One region of the Streptomyces sp. NPDC059371 genome, then DNA from elsewhere that is predicted to be linked to it. Evidence: riboswitches for the same ligand, from Rfam matches in the RefSeq annotation. Region 1 holds a riboswitch; the other holds the start of a gene.
What was found. A riboswitch is a leader RNA that binds a small molecule or an ion and turns the genes downstream of it on or off. The one in region 1 is predicted to bind thiamine pyrophosphate.
Positions count from the first base shown of each region.

Region 2: it holds a riboswitch for thiamine pyrophosphate, as region 1 does, so the genes downstream of both, ACFXGX_RS30150 (thiamine ABC transporter substrate binding subunit) here and thiO (glycine oxidase ThiO) in region 1, are expected to answer to the same signal.

Region 1 covers NZ_JBHYXD010000005.1:150,601-158,227, reverse strand. Annotated here, with positions in the region: gene metF (methylenetetrahydrofolate reductase [NAD(P)H]) at 1-212, opposite strand, end outside; gene thiE (thiamine phosphate synthase) at 360-1,019, opposite strand; gene ACFXGX_RS05205 (Rv2175c family DNA-binding protein) at 1,111-1,482, opposite strand; gene ACFXGX_RS05200 (NAD(P)/FAD-dependent oxidoreductase) at 1,548-2,786, opposite strand; gene ACFXGX_RS05195 (hypothetical protein) at 2,819-3,196, opposite strand; TPP riboswitch at 3,249-3,361, shown strand; gene thiO (glycine oxidase ThiO) at 3,359-4,525, shown strand; gene thiS (sulfur carrier protein ThiS) at 4,522-4,722, shown strand; gene ACFXGX_RS05180 (thiazole synthase) at 4,726-5,520, shown strand; gene pknB (Stk1 family PASTA domain-containing Ser/Thr kinase) at 5,796-7,627, shown strand, end outside.
Region 2 covers NZ_JBHYXD010000069.1:39,034-46,660, reverse strand. Annotated here, with positions in the region: gene ACFXGX_RS30160 (ABC transporter ATP-binding protein) at 1-395, opposite strand, end outside; gene ACFXGX_RS30155 (ABC transporter permease) at 396-2,147, opposite strand; gene ACFXGX_RS30150 (thiamine ABC transporter substrate binding subunit) at 2,123-3,220, opposite strand; TPP riboswitch at 3,297-3,402, opposite strand; gene rlmN (23S rRNA (adenine(2503)-C(2))-methyltransferase RlmN) at 3,483-4,589, opposite strand; gene ACFXGX_RS30140 (TetR/AcrR family transcriptional regulator) at 4,752-5,345, opposite strand; gene ACFXGX_RS30135 (MFS transporter) at 5,486-7,183, shown strand; gene ACFXGX_RS30130 (hypothetical protein) at 7,180-7,365, shown strand; gene ACFXGX_RS30125 (NmrA family NAD(P)-binding protein) at 7,545-7,627, shown strand, end outside.

The sequences.
Region 1 (7,627 bases):
CCGGCCCGCGTGGAGCCGCCGGCTCCGTAGGTCACGGAGACGAAGTCCGGGGCCACGGCCTCGACCCGGCGCAGGGCGTTCCACAGGTTCCGCTCGCCCTTGGGGGTCTTCGGCGCCGAGAACTCGAAGGAAAAGGTCTGTTTGCCGGTCGCGAGCATGTCGCGCACGGTGCGAGCGCGATCAGTCCTGGTGGAAGCAGATCCGAGGGCCATACCCGCAGGTTAGCCAGAGGGCGTCGGTCACCCAACCGAACCGCTGACTTTTGTCCGATCTGTCGATTTCTTGTCCACCCCTCGGACAGCGGCCCCGCCGGGCCCTCGGACGGCGGCCCGCCGGAAAACCTCCGTGGCGGCCGGGCCTCAGACCTCCCGCAGCCGCTTCGCGAACTCGGCCGCCGCCGCGCCCGGGTCGTCCGCCTCGGTGATCGCCCTCACGACGACGACACGGCGGGCGCCGGCTTCGAGCACCTCGTCGAGCCGGCCGAGGTCGATGCCGCCGATCGCGAACCAGGGACGGTCGGTGCCGAGGGCCGCCGTGCCGCGGACCAGGCCGAGGCCGGGTGCGTGGCGGCCGGGCTTGGTGGGGGTGGGCCAGCAGGGGCCGGTGCAGAAGTAGTCCACACCCTCCTGGACGGCGGCGGCAGCGGCTTCGGCCTCGGAGTGCGTGGAACGGCCGACGATCACCTCGTCGCCGAGGATCGCGCGGGCCGCGGGAACCGGGAGGTCGCCCTGGCCCAGGTGCAGGACGTCGGCGCGGGCCGCGTGCGCCACGTCCGCCCGGTCGTTGACCGCGAGAAGCCTGCCGTGTCGGGCGCAGGCGTCCGCGAAGACCTTCAGGTGCTCCAGCTCCTCCCCCGCCTCCATGCCCTTGTCGCGGAGCTGCACGATGTCGACGCCGCCCGCCAGGACCGCGTCGAGGAACTCGGCGAGGTCACCCTGACGCCTGCGGGCGTCGGTGCACAGATAGACACGGGCGTCGGCCAGGCGGCCCCGTGCGGTCGTGGCGGCGTTCTCGGGCATGCGTGGGTCCCCCGTTTGTCGGTGCGCGGGGAGTGCGGCGGCCGGGATGGTCCCGCCGCCGCGCTCCCCGTGCCGGACGGTCGCGTTCAGGTCAGACGGCGAGCGCCTGGGCGCGGCGCTTCACCTCCGTGCCGCGATTCTCGCTCAGAGCCTGCGCGGGGGTACCGGGCAGGCTCGGGTCGGGGGTGAAGAGCCACTCCAGGGCCTCTTCGTCGGAGAAGCCGTCGTCCCTCAGGAGCGTCAGGGTGCCGGCCAGGCCCTTGACGACCTTCTGTTCGTCCGCGTCGATGAAGTCGGCGGGGACGTGCAGCGCGCGGTTCTCACCACGGCGTACGGCGATGAGCTGGCCGTCCTTGACCAGCTGCCGGACGCGCGTCACCTCGACGCCGAACTGTTCGGCGATGTCGGGGAGGGTGAGCCAGGCGGGGACGAGAGCATCGATCTTTGCGTCAATCTCGGTCACGGGACAAGCCTGCCATCCCGGACCGACAGCCGGAAGCCGAGGGCGTCCGACCCGGGGTGACGGGATCAGGCCGTGGCGCCCTTCAGCGGCCTCGACGGGTTCGCGAGCAGCACCGGATCCATCGTGACGCCCGCCTCGATCAGCCTGCGGCCCTGGGCGAGATCCCTCGGGCGGCCCACCGCCAGGAGGGCGACGAGCCGCGTCTCGCGGAGCCAGCACACCGACCAGGAGGCGCCCGAGGGGTCGCCGCGCCACACCAGGGTGTCGGCGGGCGCGTGGTGGCCGACGTACTGCACGAAACGGCCGAACTGCTCGGACCAGAAGTACGGCACGGGGTCGTAGGCCGCGGGCGTCTCTCCGACGATGTTCAGGGCGACCGTGCGCGGGCCCTGGAGGGCGTTGTCCCAGTGATGGACGAGGAGGCGTTCCTCGTAGCGGCCGGACGGGAAGGAGGCGCAGTCGCCGACCGCGTAGACGTCCGGCAGGGAGGTGCGCAGATGGTCGTCGGCGACGATCTCGCGGTGGGCGCCGAGCTCGATGCCGGAGCCGGCGATCCAGGCGGTGGCGGGCCGCGCGCCGATCCCGACCACGACGGCGTCCGCGGGCACCCGGGAGCCGTCGTCCAGGATCACCGCGCCGGGTTCGACGCGCTCCACGCGCGCGCCGGTGCGCAGCGAGGCCCCGCTGTCCGCGTACCAGGCGGCCATCGGGGCGGCCACCTCGGGCGGCAGCGCCCCGGCGAGCGGCCGGTCGGCGGCTTCGACGACGGTGACCGCGCAGCCCGCCTCGCGCGCCGCCGTGGCGAACTCGGCGCCGATCCAGCCCGCTCCGACCACCACGATGTCGTGCTGCCGGGTGAGTACGGGACGCAGCCGGTCGGCGTCGTCCAGGGTGCGCAGCAGATGCACGCCGGGCACGTCTTCGGCGCCGGGGAGCCGGATCGGTTCGGCGCCGGTGGCGACGACCAGGACGTCGTACGGGACGGATCCCGCGTCCGTGTCCAGTTCGTGGTCCCCGGGGCGCACGCCGTGCGCCTCGCTGCCCAGCCGGAGGTCGATGTCCAGGGCCTCGAAGTCGATGTCGAAGGCGGAGCCCTCGGACTTGCCGAGCAGGACGGCCTTGGACAGCGGCGGCCGGTCGTAGGGCTGATGCGGCTCCGCGCCGATCAGCGTGACGGTGCCCGTGAAGCCCTGTTCGCGCAGGGCGACCGCGGTCTGCACCCCGGCCATGCCCGCGCCCACCACGACGACCCGTCGTGCCGTGCGCCTGTGCGACGGGGACTGTGCCTGCGTCTGATCGCTCACCTGATCACCATAGACACGTGACGATTCGTCAGTCAGCGGACGTGCTCGGTGACCTGTTGCACACGGCCGGTCGCGCGCGGTTCCTCCACCACGCTCGTCCCGGCGCCCGGCTGCGACTCCCACGTCCAGGTCTCCTCCAACCGCACCCGGCCGTCGGGCAGTTCCACGACGAGGGACACGCAGTGGCCCGACGCGGTGGTCCCGTCCCGCTTGAGCTGCACGTACCGGAAGTCGAGGCGGTCACCCTCGCGGGTGCCGACGAGATGTCCGCGGACGACGTCGCCGCCGGCGTAGTCGGCCCAGACCACGCCGTCCTCCTCGTGATAGGTGAACCGGGTGCGGGTGCCCACCTGGCCCGGGGCCTGGTCGGCGACGGGGGCGAGCACGAGGCCGTCGAGCGGTCGCGCCATGGGCGGAGGCTCCCTTACTGAGACGGACGGAGGCGGGCTAGGGTGGCCAACGTAAAGCACTCGCGGGAGCCCGGACGTACCGGGCTGAGAGGGAGGCTGGGCGGCCTCCGACCGTACGAACCTGATCCGGGTCATGCCGGCGAAGGGAGGGGCTGGACGCCCATGCCGTCTGCACGTTCGTCGGACGTCCTCGTCGTCGGGGGCGGGATCATCGGTCTGGTGACGGCCTGGCGGGCCGCGCAGCGCGGGTTCACGACCGCGCTCGTGGACCCCGAGCCGGGCGGTGGCGCCGCACAGGTCGCGGCCGGGATGCTGGCCGCCGTCACCGAGCTGCACTTCGGCGAGGAGACCCTGCTGGGCCTCAACCTCGCCTCCGCGCGCCGCTATCCGGACTTCGCCGCCGAGCTCACCGAGGCGGCCGGACAGGACCTCGGATATCGCCGGAGCGGCACGCTGGCCGTCGCGCTGGACGCCGACGACCGCGCCCATCTGCGGGAACTGCACGCGCTCCAGGTCCGCTCGGGGCTGGAGTCGGAGTGGCTGAGCGGCCGTGAGTGCCGCCGTCTGGAACCGATGCTCGCGCCCGGCGTGCGCGGGGGTCTGCGGGTGGACGGCGACCACCAGATCGACCCGCGGCGCCTCGCCGCCGCCCTGGTCACCGCGTGCGAGCGGGCCGGGGTGACCGTGCACCGGACCTGGGCGGAGCGTCTGAGCGTCGTACGGGAGCGGGCGACCGGTGTCGTCACCACGGACGGCACCGAACTCGCCGCCGACCGGGTGGTGCTGGCCGGGGGCAGCCTCAGCGGGCGCCTGGCGGGCGTCCCCGAGGACGCCGTGCCGCCGGTGCGCCCGGTCAAGGGGCAGGTGCTGCGGCTGACCGTGCCGCGACGGTACGCGCCCTTCCTGAACCGGACCGTGCGGGCCGTGGTGCGCGGCAGCCACGTCTACCTGGTGCCGCGCGAGAACGGCGAACTCGTGGTGGGCGCGACCAGCGAGGAGCTGGGCTGGGACACCACCGTGACGGCGGGCGGCGTGTACGAGCTGCTGCGCGACGCCCACGAGCTGGTCCCCGGGATCACCGAGCTGCCGCTCACCGAGACCCGCGCGGGGCTGCGCCCCGGCTCGCCCGACAACGCCCCGCTGCTCGGCCCGAGCGCCCTGGACGGGCTGCTGCTGGCCACCGGGCACCACCGCAACGGTGTGCTCCTGACGCCCGTGACCGGCGACGTGATGGCCCACGTGCTGACCACCGGCGAACTCCCCGCCGAAGCCCGCCCCTTCACCCCCCTGCGCTTCGGCGCCTCGGCCCTCACGGAGCTGCCGGTATGAACATCGTCGTCAATGGGGAGCGGCGGCTGATCGACGCCGGGACCGCTCTCGACGCGCTCGTCGCGACCCTCACCGTGTCGTCGTCCGGGGTGGCCGCCGCCCTGAACGAGACCGTCGTCCCGCGCGCGCAGTGGCCGTCCACCGCGCTCGCCGAGGGCGACCGCGTCGAAGTCCTCACCGCCGTCCAAGGAGGCTGACCCATGGCAGACGACCCCTTCGTCCTCGGCGGTACGGTCTACGCGTCCCGGCTGATCATGGGGACGGGCGGCGCGCCCAGCCTCGACGTGCTGGAGCGCTCCCTGGTGGCGTCCGGCACGGAGCTGACGACGGTCGCGATGCGGCGCGTGGACGCGTCCGTGCACGGCTCGGTCCTGTCGGTGCTGGCCCGGCTGAACATCCGCGTCCTGCCGAACACGGCCGGCTGCTACACCGCGGGCGAGGCCGTGCTGACGGCCCGTCTGGCGCGCGAGGCGCTGGGCACCGATCTGGTCAAGCTGGAGGTCATCGCCGACGAGCGCACCCTGCTGCCCGATCCGATCGAGCTGCTCGACGCGGCGGAGACGCTGGTCGACGACGGCTTCACCGTGCTGCCGTACACGAACGACGACCCGGTGCTGGCACGGAAGCTGGAGGACGTCGGCTGTGCGGCGATCATGCCGCTCGGCTCGCCCATCGGGTCCGGGCTCGGGATCCGCAACCCGCACAACTTCGAGCTGATCGTCGAGAACGCGCGCGTGCCGGTGATCCTGGACGCGGGAGCGGGCACGGCGTCGGACGCCGCGCTCGCGATGGAGCTGGGGTGCGCGGGGGTGATGCTGGCCTCGGCGGTGACACGGGCGCAGGAGCCCGTGCTGATGGCGGAGGCCATGCGGCACGCGGTGGAGGCGGGTCGTCTGGCGCGGCGGGCGGGGCGCATCCCGCGGCGGCACTTCGCGGCGGCGTCCTCTCCCGTGGAGGGCATGGCGGTGCTGGACCCGGAGCGCCCGGCGTTCTGAGCCCCGGCCCGCCCCGCGTCGGCTTCCCTCCGCCGTCGGCTTCCGCCTGGCGTCGGTTTCCACCAGCCGTCGGTTTCACCAGCCGTCGGTTTCCGGCCGCGTGTGCGGTCGGGTTGTCGCGTTGCGTCCTTGTGGTGACAGACGGCACATGATCGGACATCCGTACGACGAACATATCTTCGTACGCCCGTTGTGCGTCACAGCTCGGATGCAGTCGGACCCCTGAATCGCCCTAACGGGGCGCCGTGACAGTGGTGGCTCGTAGACTCACCTGCGTGGATACGACCCTTCAGGACCCGCTTGTCGGACACGTGCTCGACGGCCGCTATCGCGTCGACGCACGGATCGCGGTCGGCGGGATGGCCACGGTCTACAGGGCCTTGGACACCCGCCTCGACCGCGTGCTCGCGCTCAAGGTGATGCACCCGACGCTGGCCGCCGACGCCTCGTTCGTCGAGCGGTTCATCCGCGAGGCCAAGTCGGTGGCCCGGCTGGCGCACCCGAACGTGGTGCAGGTCTTCGACCAGGGGGCGGAAGGGTCGTACGTCTATCTGGCCATGGAGTACATCGCCGGGTGCACCCTGCGCGACGTGCTGCGCGAGCGCGGCGCCCTGCAGCCGCGGGCCGCGCTCGACATCCTGGAGCCGGTGCTCGCCGCGCTCGGCGCGGCCCACCGCGCCGGGTTCGTGCACCGCGACATGAAGCCGGAGAACGTCCTGATAGGGGATGACGGCCGGGTCAAGGTCGCGGACTTCGGGCTCGTCCGCGCCGTGGACACGGTGACGAGCACGACGGGCGCCGTCCTCGGCACCGTGTCGTACCTCGCCCCCGAGCAGATCGAGCACGGCACCGCCGACACCCGGGTCGACGTCTACGCCTGCGGTGTCGTCCTCTACGAAATGCTCACCGGCGCGAAGCCGCACGCCGCGGACTCCCCCGCCCAGGTGCTCTACCAGCACCTCCACGAGGACGTACCGCCCCCGTCGGCCGTCGTGCCGGGCCTCGCGTACCCGCTCGACGAACTGGTCACCGCGGCCACGGCCCGCAATCCCGAGCTCCGCCCGGCCGACGCGGTGACCCTGCTCGGGCAGGTCCTCGAAGCGCGCGCCGGCCTCACCGCCGGCCAGCTCGACGCGATCCCGCCGGGCGCCCTGTCCGTGGGCCACGACAACGCCGACGACCGTACGAGCGTGATCCCGCGCTCGCTGTCCGTCCCCCGTCTGCTGCCCGTGAACGACGACGACTCCTTCGGCCGGACCAGCCGGTTCGAACAGAGCAGCCCGTTCACGACCGACAGCAGCCCCTTCACCACCGCGCCGGTCCCGCAGCGGACCGCGGGCACGCGGCCGCCGCGGCGCGGGATGCTGCTGGCCATCGCCGCGATCGTGCTGGTGCTCGGTCTCGGCGCCGGTGTCTGGTACATCAACTCGGGCCAGTTCACCAAGGTCCCGCCCGTCCTGGCGAAGACGGAAGCGCAGGCCAGGACCCAGCTCCGGGGCGCCGGGCTCGACGTCAAACAGGTCAAGCACGCCTACAGCGACACCGTGAAGCGGGGCACGGTCATCAGTACCGACCCCAATGTCGGCGAGCGCATCCGCGACAACGACTCCGTGACGCTGACCGTCTCCGACGGCCCCCAGACGGTGAAGGTGCCGGACCTCAAGGGCCTCGCCCTGTTCAAGGCCAAGGAAGTGCTCAAGGGCGACGGGCTCGTCGCGGGCATGGTCACGCGCGAGTTCAGCCAGGACGTGACGAAGGGCTTCGTGATCGGTACGGATCCGGCCACGGGCACCGAGCGGCACTCGGGCTCGGCGATCGCGATCGTGGTGAGCAAGGGCAGCCCGGTGGAACTGCCCGACGTGACCGGCTCGTCGGTCGAGGACGCCACCGCGGAGCTGGAGGGCGCGGGCCTGAAGGTGAAGATCGCCCCGGAGCGGGTCAACTCCGAGTTCGACAAGGGCCAGGTCGCCCAGCAGACGCCGCGCGCGGGCCGTGAGGCCGCCACGGGCGACACGGTGACACTGACTCTCTCCAAGGGCCCCGAGATGATCGAGGTCCCGGACGTCGTGGGCGACAGCGTGGACGACGCGAAGAAGGCGCTGGAGGA
Region 2 (7,627 bases), on a different contig from region 1:
GAGGCGACGGCACGGTCGCGGGCTCCGGGCAGACCGACGAGGTCGAGCAGTTCCCCCACCCTGGCCGCCTGCCCGCTCTTCGACGTGCCGTGCATCCGCAGCCCGAAGGCCACGTTGCCGCCAACATCCCGCTGCGGGAAGAGCTGGTGGTCCTGGAACATCAGGCCGACGCCCCGCTTGTGCGCGGGAACACCCCCCTGGTCCTGTCCGTCCAGCACGACCCGGCCCGCGTCCAGCGGCTGAAGTCCGGCCACCGTCCGCAGCAGCGTGGACTTGCCGCTGCCGCTCGGCCCCAGCACGCAGACGATCTCGTGTTCGGCGACATCGAGGTCGACGGTGTCGAGCACGGCCCGCCCGCCGAAGCGTACGGTCGCGCCCTGCAGGCTCAGCAGCATCTAGAACTCCCCGGTCCGGTCGGTCCGTACCCGCTCCAACAGCAGCAGAGCCACCGCGCACACCACCATCAGGATCGTCGAAAGGGCCATCGCCTGGCCGTAGTTGAGATCGCCCGCGCGCCCGAGCAGCCGGGCCACCGCGACCGGGAGAGTCGGGTTGTCGGGCCGTGCGATGAAGACGGTCGCGCCGAACTCCCCGAGGGAGACGGCGAAGGCGAAACCGGCCGCGATCAGCAGGGCCCGCCGCACCATCGGAAGATCGACCTCGCGCCACACCCGCCACGGCGACGCCCCGAGGACGGCCGCGGCCTCCCGCAGCCGCCCGTCCACCGCGCGCAGCACGGGCAGCATGGTCCGTACGACGAAGGGGACGCCGACCAGCGCCTGTGCCAGCGGCACGAGGATCCAGCTCGCGCGCAGGTCGAGCGGCGGCTCGTCCAGGGCGATCAGGAACCCGAAGCCCACGGTCACCGCGGAGACGCCGAGCGGCAGCATCAGCAGTGCGTCGAAGCCCCGCATCAGCCGGCCGGCGCGCCGGGTGAGGGCGGCCGCGGCCAGACCGCCGATCAGCACGGCGATGGCGGTGGCGGCGAGCGCGTACTCCAGGGAGTTGCCGACCGCCTCGATCGGGGCGACGAGGAAGACGCCTCCGTCGTCGTCGGCCAGGGCCCGGTAGTAGCCGAGTCCCGGGGCGTCGAGGGACCGCTGGACGAGGACCGCGAGCGGCAGCACGAGCAGCACCGCGATGCTCACGAGCACGCCCGCGAGGAGCGCCCACTGTCCGCCGCCGCGGGGCCGGCGCGCGGTGGTGTCCGGGGCCACCAGACGCAGGGCGGTCTCCCGTCGGCGTACGGTCGCCGCGTGCACGGCGAGGATCGCGCCGACGGCGACGAACTGGACGATCGTCAGCACGGCCGCCGTCGTGAGGTCGAAGATCTCGGAGGTCTGCCGGTAGATCTCGACTTCGAGGGTCGAGAAGGTCGGGCCGCCGAGGATCTGCACCACGCCGAACGAGGTGAAGGTGAAGAGGAAGACCATGAGGGCGGCGGCGGCCACGGCGGGTCCGAGCGCGGGCAGCGTCACCCTGCGCCAGGCCGCCAGGCGCGAGGCCCCGAGCATGCGTGCGGCCTCCTCCTGGCGCGGGTCGAGCTGCGACCAGAGCCCGCCGACGGTCCGTACGACCACGGCGTAGTTGAAGAAGACGTGCGCGAGGAGGATGGCCCACACGGTGCTGTCCAGGCGTACGCCCCACAGCTCGTCGAGCAGTCCGCCCCGGCCGACCAGCGCGAGGAACGCCGTGCCGACGACCACGGTCGGAAGGACGAAGGGCACCGTCACCACGGCCCGGAGAATCCGTTTGCCGCGGAAGTCGAAGCGCGCGAAGACGTACGCGCCGGGGAGCGCGACCAGCAGCGTGAGCGCCGTCGAGGCGAGCGCCTGCCAGGTGGTGAACCACAGCACGTGCCGGATGTCGGGGCGGGTCGCGACGTCCCAGACGCGGCCCAGTTGCCAGCCGCCGTCCGTATGGAGCCCGCGCGAGACGATCGCGGCGACGGGATAGGCGAAGAAGAGCGCGAAGAACACGACGGGCAGCGCCATCAGGGCGAACCGCGCCGCGTTCTGTCCGCAGGCCGGGCGCGGAGTCCGGTCGGCGCGGTCCCGCCCGCCGGGCCCGGCCGGTCCGGCGGTCCTCTCGGGACCGCCGGCCTTCACCGTCCCGTCGGCGGCTACTTCAGTACGAGCGAGGTCCACGACTTGACCCACTGGTCGCGGTCGGCGGCGATCTTCGCGGACGCCAGGGTCTGGGGATGCTCGGCCTGCGGACCGTACCGGGTGAACTCGGCCGGTACCCGCGCGCCCTCACGGACCGGGTAGACGAACATGTTGAGCGGCATGTCCTCCTGGAACTCCTTGGTGAGCAGGAAGTCCAGGAGCGCCTTGCCGCCCTTGGCGTTCTTGGCGTTGCTGAGCAGGCCCGCGTACTCGACCTGCCGGAAGCAGGTGCCGTCCGCGACGCCGGTCGGGGCCGTGGCGGGCTTCGGGTCGCCGTAGATGACCTCGGCGGGCGGCGAGGAGGCGTACGAGACGACGAGCGGCCGGTCTGCCTTGGCCTTCCTGCCGCCGGCGGACCCCGAGAACTCCTCGTTGTAGGCCTGCTCCCAGCCGTCCACGACCTTGACGCCGTTGGCCTTGAGCTTCTTCCAGTAGCCCTGCCAGTTCTCGTCGCCGTAGTGCGCGGCGGACCCGAGCAGGAAGCCGAGGCCGGGCGAGGAGGTGGCGGCGTTCTCGGTGACCAGGAGGTTCTTGTACGCGGGCTTGGCCAGGTCGTCGAAGGACCGCGGCGGGGCCAGCTTGTGCTTGCTGAACCAGGCCTTGTCGTAGTTGACGCAGATGTCGCCCGTGTCGACGGGCGTGACCCGGTGCTTGTCCTGGTCGGTCCGGTACTCCGGCAGGACCTGGTCCGCGCCCTTGGCCTCGTACGGCTGGAAGAGCCCGTTGTCGAGCGCGCGGGAGAGCAGGGTGTTGTCGACGCCGAAGAGGACGTCGCCCTGGGGGTTGTCCTTGGTCAGGATGGCCTTGTTCACGGCCTGCCCGGCGTCGCCGTCCTTGAGGACGCGGACCTTGTAGCCGGACCGCTTCTCGAAGTCCGCCAGGACGTTCTTCGACACGAGCCACGAGTCGTGGCTGACGAGCGTGATCGTCTTCGAGTCGCCCGAGCCGGTGGCGTCGGACGAGCCGCACGCGGACAGCACGGGCAGCGCGACGAGGCCGAGCCCGACGGCCGTGACCGCGAGCCGTCTGCCGCCGCTGGTGTTGTTGATCACTGATTCCTCCTGGGTGACCAGGAAGAGACGCGGCCCTGCCCGGGACCTCTGACGGTTCCCGGGCAGGGCGCAACAGCTTGAGTAATGACCGAACTTCCTACCCAGAATGACCTGGGCAAGGTTCAGAGGGTCTGCGGTCTGTCCCGCACTCTCAGCGCTGTGGCGCTCCCCTGTCGGAATATGAAGATGTCGGACGGTGAAGATGCCGGGCTATGACGACATCGAACGACGAAGATGACGAAACAGACCGACTCGGTTCAGACTACCGCTCGGTCGCGGCGAGCTGACCACACGCCCCGTCGATCTCCTGGCCCCGGGTGTCCCGGACGGTGACCGTGACGCCGTGGGCGGCGATCGCCTCGACGAACGCCTTCTCGTCCTCGGGCCGCGACGCGGTCCACTTCGAGCCCGGGGTCGGGTTCAGCGGGATGAGGTTGACGTGCACGGGCTTGCCCTTGAGCATCCGGCCGAGCCGGTCGCCCCGCCAGGCCTGGTCGTTGATGTCGCGGATCAGCGCGTACTCGATGGACAGACGGCGTCCGGACCGGTCCGCGTATCCCCAGCCGGCGTCGAGCACCTCGCGCACCTGCCACCGTGTGTTCACGGGGACGAGGGTGTCACGCAGTTCGTCGTCCGGGGCGTGCAGGGAGATCGCGAGCCGGCACTTGAAGCCCTCGTCCGCGAACCGGTTGATCGCGGGAACCAGACCGACCGTCGAGACGGTGATACCGCGCTGCGACAGCCCCAGCCCGTCCGGCTCGGGGTCGGTGAGGGCGCGGATCGAGCCGACCACCCGCTTGTAGTTGGCGAGCGGCTCGCCCATCCCCATGAAGACGATGTTGCTCAGCCGCGCCGGACCCCCGGGGATCTCGCCGTCACGCAGCGCCCGCATCCCGTCGACGATCTGGTGCACGATCTCGCCGGTCGACAGGTTCCGGTCGAGGCCGGCCTGTCCGGTGGCGCAGAACGGGCAGTTCATCCCGCAGCCCGCCTGCGAACTGATGCACATGGTCACCCGGTCCGGGTAGCGCATGAGCACGGACTCGACGAGCGTGCCGTCGAAGAGCCGCCACAGGGTCTTGCGGGTGGTGTCCTGGTCGGTCGACAGGTGCCGCACGACCGTCATCAGCTCGGGAAGCAGCGCTTCCTGGAGCTTGCCGCGCGAGGCGGCCGGGATGTCCGTCCACTCGGCGGGGTCGTGCGCGTACCGGGCGAAGTAGTGCTGCGAGAGCTGCTTGGCACGAAACGGCTTCTCACCGATCGCGGCAACCGCCTCTTTGCGCTCGGCAGGCGTGAGATCGGCAAGGTGCCGCGGCGGCTTCTTGGCTCCGCGCGGCGAGACAAAGGTGAGTTCTCCGGGCTTAGGCATGGCGTAACCAGTGTCGCAGATCGTTTGGCCCCGCCCAGGTCGGATGGGCGAGGGGCCTGTCACCCTCCGGTGTCCCCTGTCACCCTTGGTCAACGCTTCACGGCCCAGAGACGGCCCAGCGGTCGCTGTACGTGCCGGCCGGCGCCGTCAGCCGGCCCCCGGTCAGTCCGTGCGCTGCTGCGGTTCGGACTGCCCGGTGCCGCTCTCGGTGAGAGCCGTGCGCGCGGCCTCCAGCAGTTCTTCGGAGAGCGGGTTGCCCCGGGTGGCGCGGGCGAGGACGAGAGCACCGACCATGGTGCAGAACTGGGCCATGCCGTCGTCGTCGCCGGTGGCCAGCCGAGCGGCGCGGTTCCGTACCCCGTCGATGTAGACGTGGCGGGCGCGGGCGGCCTGGTCGGGCTCGCGCCCCAGGTCAGCGGCGAATCCGGAGACGGGGCAGCCCTCCCCGGCGTGATCGCGGTGCCAGACCGAGAGGTAGTCCTCGATCAGCGTCCGGCGGGCGGCCTCGTGCGCCTCGTGATCCTCGAGCGCCACGGCCGAGTGCGCCGCCTGCTCGGCGAAGGCGTGGGCGATGGCCTCGTCGACCAGGTCCTCCTTGGAGGCGAACTGCTTGTAGAACCCGCCATGGGTGAGCCCGGCGGCCTTCATCAGGTCGGCGACGCTGACCGCGGTGCCTTTCTCGCGGAACATCCGGGAGGCGGTGGCTACGACGCGTCGCCGGTTCTCCTGTGCTTGCGCCAGGGACACGCGGCCCATGGAATCACTCTCCTCAAATGGATGTCACTTGCCATCTATCCTAGCCTCAGTTTAGATTATTACCGACATCTATTAGGTACCGATGAGATCGCCCGACAGGTCGAGCGGGGCCTTGCGCCGCCTCCCACCGTCTGAGGCCGATGTCCTCCGACCCGCGATCGCAGAACGACCGACAGCACTGGAGACCCCCTGTGGCATCACCACCCACCCCCATCGGCTCCTCGACGCCCGCGGGGCCCACGCCACCCGTGCCGCCTGCCCAGCGACGAAGCGTTTCCGAGTCGGTCCACCGCCGGCGCTGGGCCGTCCTGACCGTGCTCTGTTCCAGCCTCCTGGTGGTGATGCTGGACAACTCGATCCTCAACGTGGCGACGAAGACCATCGCCCAACCCGCTCCGACCGGACTCGGCTCCACCCAGAGCCAGCTGGAGTGGGCGATCAACTCCTACACGCTGGTCTTCGCCGGACTGCTCTTCACCGCGGGTCTGCTCGGTGACCGGCTCGGCCGCAAGAAGGTGCTCCTCTTCGGCATGCTGGTGTTCGGCGCGGGATCGGCGCTGTCCGCGTCGTCGGCCTCCCCCGGGCAGCTCATCGGCTTCCGCGCCGTGATGGGCTTCGGCGGCGCCTTCATCCTGCCCGCCACCCTCGCGATCATCATGAACGTCTTCGAGCGCGAGGAGCAGCCCAAGGCCATCGGCATCTGGACCAGTGTGGTCGGTTTCGCCATTGCCCTCGGCCCCATCACCGGCGGCATCCTGCTGCAGCACTTCTGGTGGGGCTCGGTCTTCCTGGTCAACGTGCCCATCGTGGTCGCCGCGATGGTCGCGATGGTCGCGATCGTCCCCGACTCGAAGAACCCCAAGCCCGGCAAGCTCGACCCGGTCGGCGTCGTGCTCTCGGTCCTGGGCCTGGTCTCGCTGATCTACGGCATCATCAAGGGCGGCCAGGAGGGCGACTTCACTGTGGCCCAGTCCTGGGGCCCGATCGTGGCCGGCCTGGCGGTCCTCGGGGTCTTCGTCGTCCATCAGCGCAGCAGCGACCATCCGGCCCTCGACGTCACCTGGTTCCGCAACCGGCGGTTCTCCGCGTCCGTCGCCGCCATCGGCCTGGTCTTCTTCGCCCTCACGGGCGTCACGTTCTTCAGCGTCTTCTACAACCAGAGCGTGCGCGGCTACAGCGTCCTGCAGTCCGGTCTGCTCGTGCTGCCGCTGGCCGCGTCCCAGATGTTCTTCGCCCCGCGGGCCCGGCTGGTCGTCGACCGCTTCGGTGCCCGAGCCGTGTGCGCCGGCGGCCTCGTCCTGACCGCCGTGGCCTTCGCCGGCTTCGTGCTGCTCGGCCAGGACACCCCCATCTGGGTGCTGGAGGTGCTGTTCTTCCTGATGGGCACGGGGATGGCGCATGTGATGCCGCCCGCCACCGTCATGATCATGTCGTCGTTGCCGCGGGAGAAGGCCGGCTCCGGATCCGCGATCAACAACACCTTCCGGCAGGTCGGCGGAGCCTTGGGGGTCGCCGTGCTGGGGGCGTTGCTGTCCACCAGTTACCGCAGCGGCATCGACGGCCACCTGGGCGTGCTGCCCGCCTCCGACCGGCACGCCGCAGGTGAATCCGTCCAGGCGACCCTGTCCGTCGCCGAGAAGCTGGGACCGGCCGGCAAGGTGCTGGTGCAGCCCGCTCACGACGCCTTCATTCATGCCATGCACATCACCGCAATAGGATCGGCGGCCGTCGCCCTGGTCGGCGCGGTCGTCGTGCTGGTCTTCCTGCCGGGCAAGGACGCCGCCGTGGCCGCCGGTGGTGACAGGTCCCAGCGCCGGACCGCGGGAGCCCGACGGTGATCACGAACCATCCCCGCGAGACACCGGAGGCGACCGCCTGCCGGGGACGTCCCCGCAGTGCCACCGCCGACACCGTCGTCATCGAGATCGTGCTTCGGCTGCTCGATGAGGGCGCCACTACAGGCGGGCTCACCATGGAGGGCAGGAGTGCGCCCGCGCGGGTGAGGCCTGTGCCGGCCTAGGTGCCGCTGACCTCCTCTGCCCGGCAGTCGCCGAACCACCGGCAGCACTGGAGACCCCTGTGAAATCGCCACCCGGATCAGCGGTGACGTCTCCGGGGCCAACGCCTTGCTGACAGCTCCGCTGACACGCTGATCACACCTCAACTCAGATATTCCATGACTCCGAAGGAGATCGACTGATGGTTGCCGACAACCTTGTTCTTATCCCCGGTGCCGGCGGCGTGGGCCGTACGGTCTTCGAGCACTTGCGTGCTCAGGATGT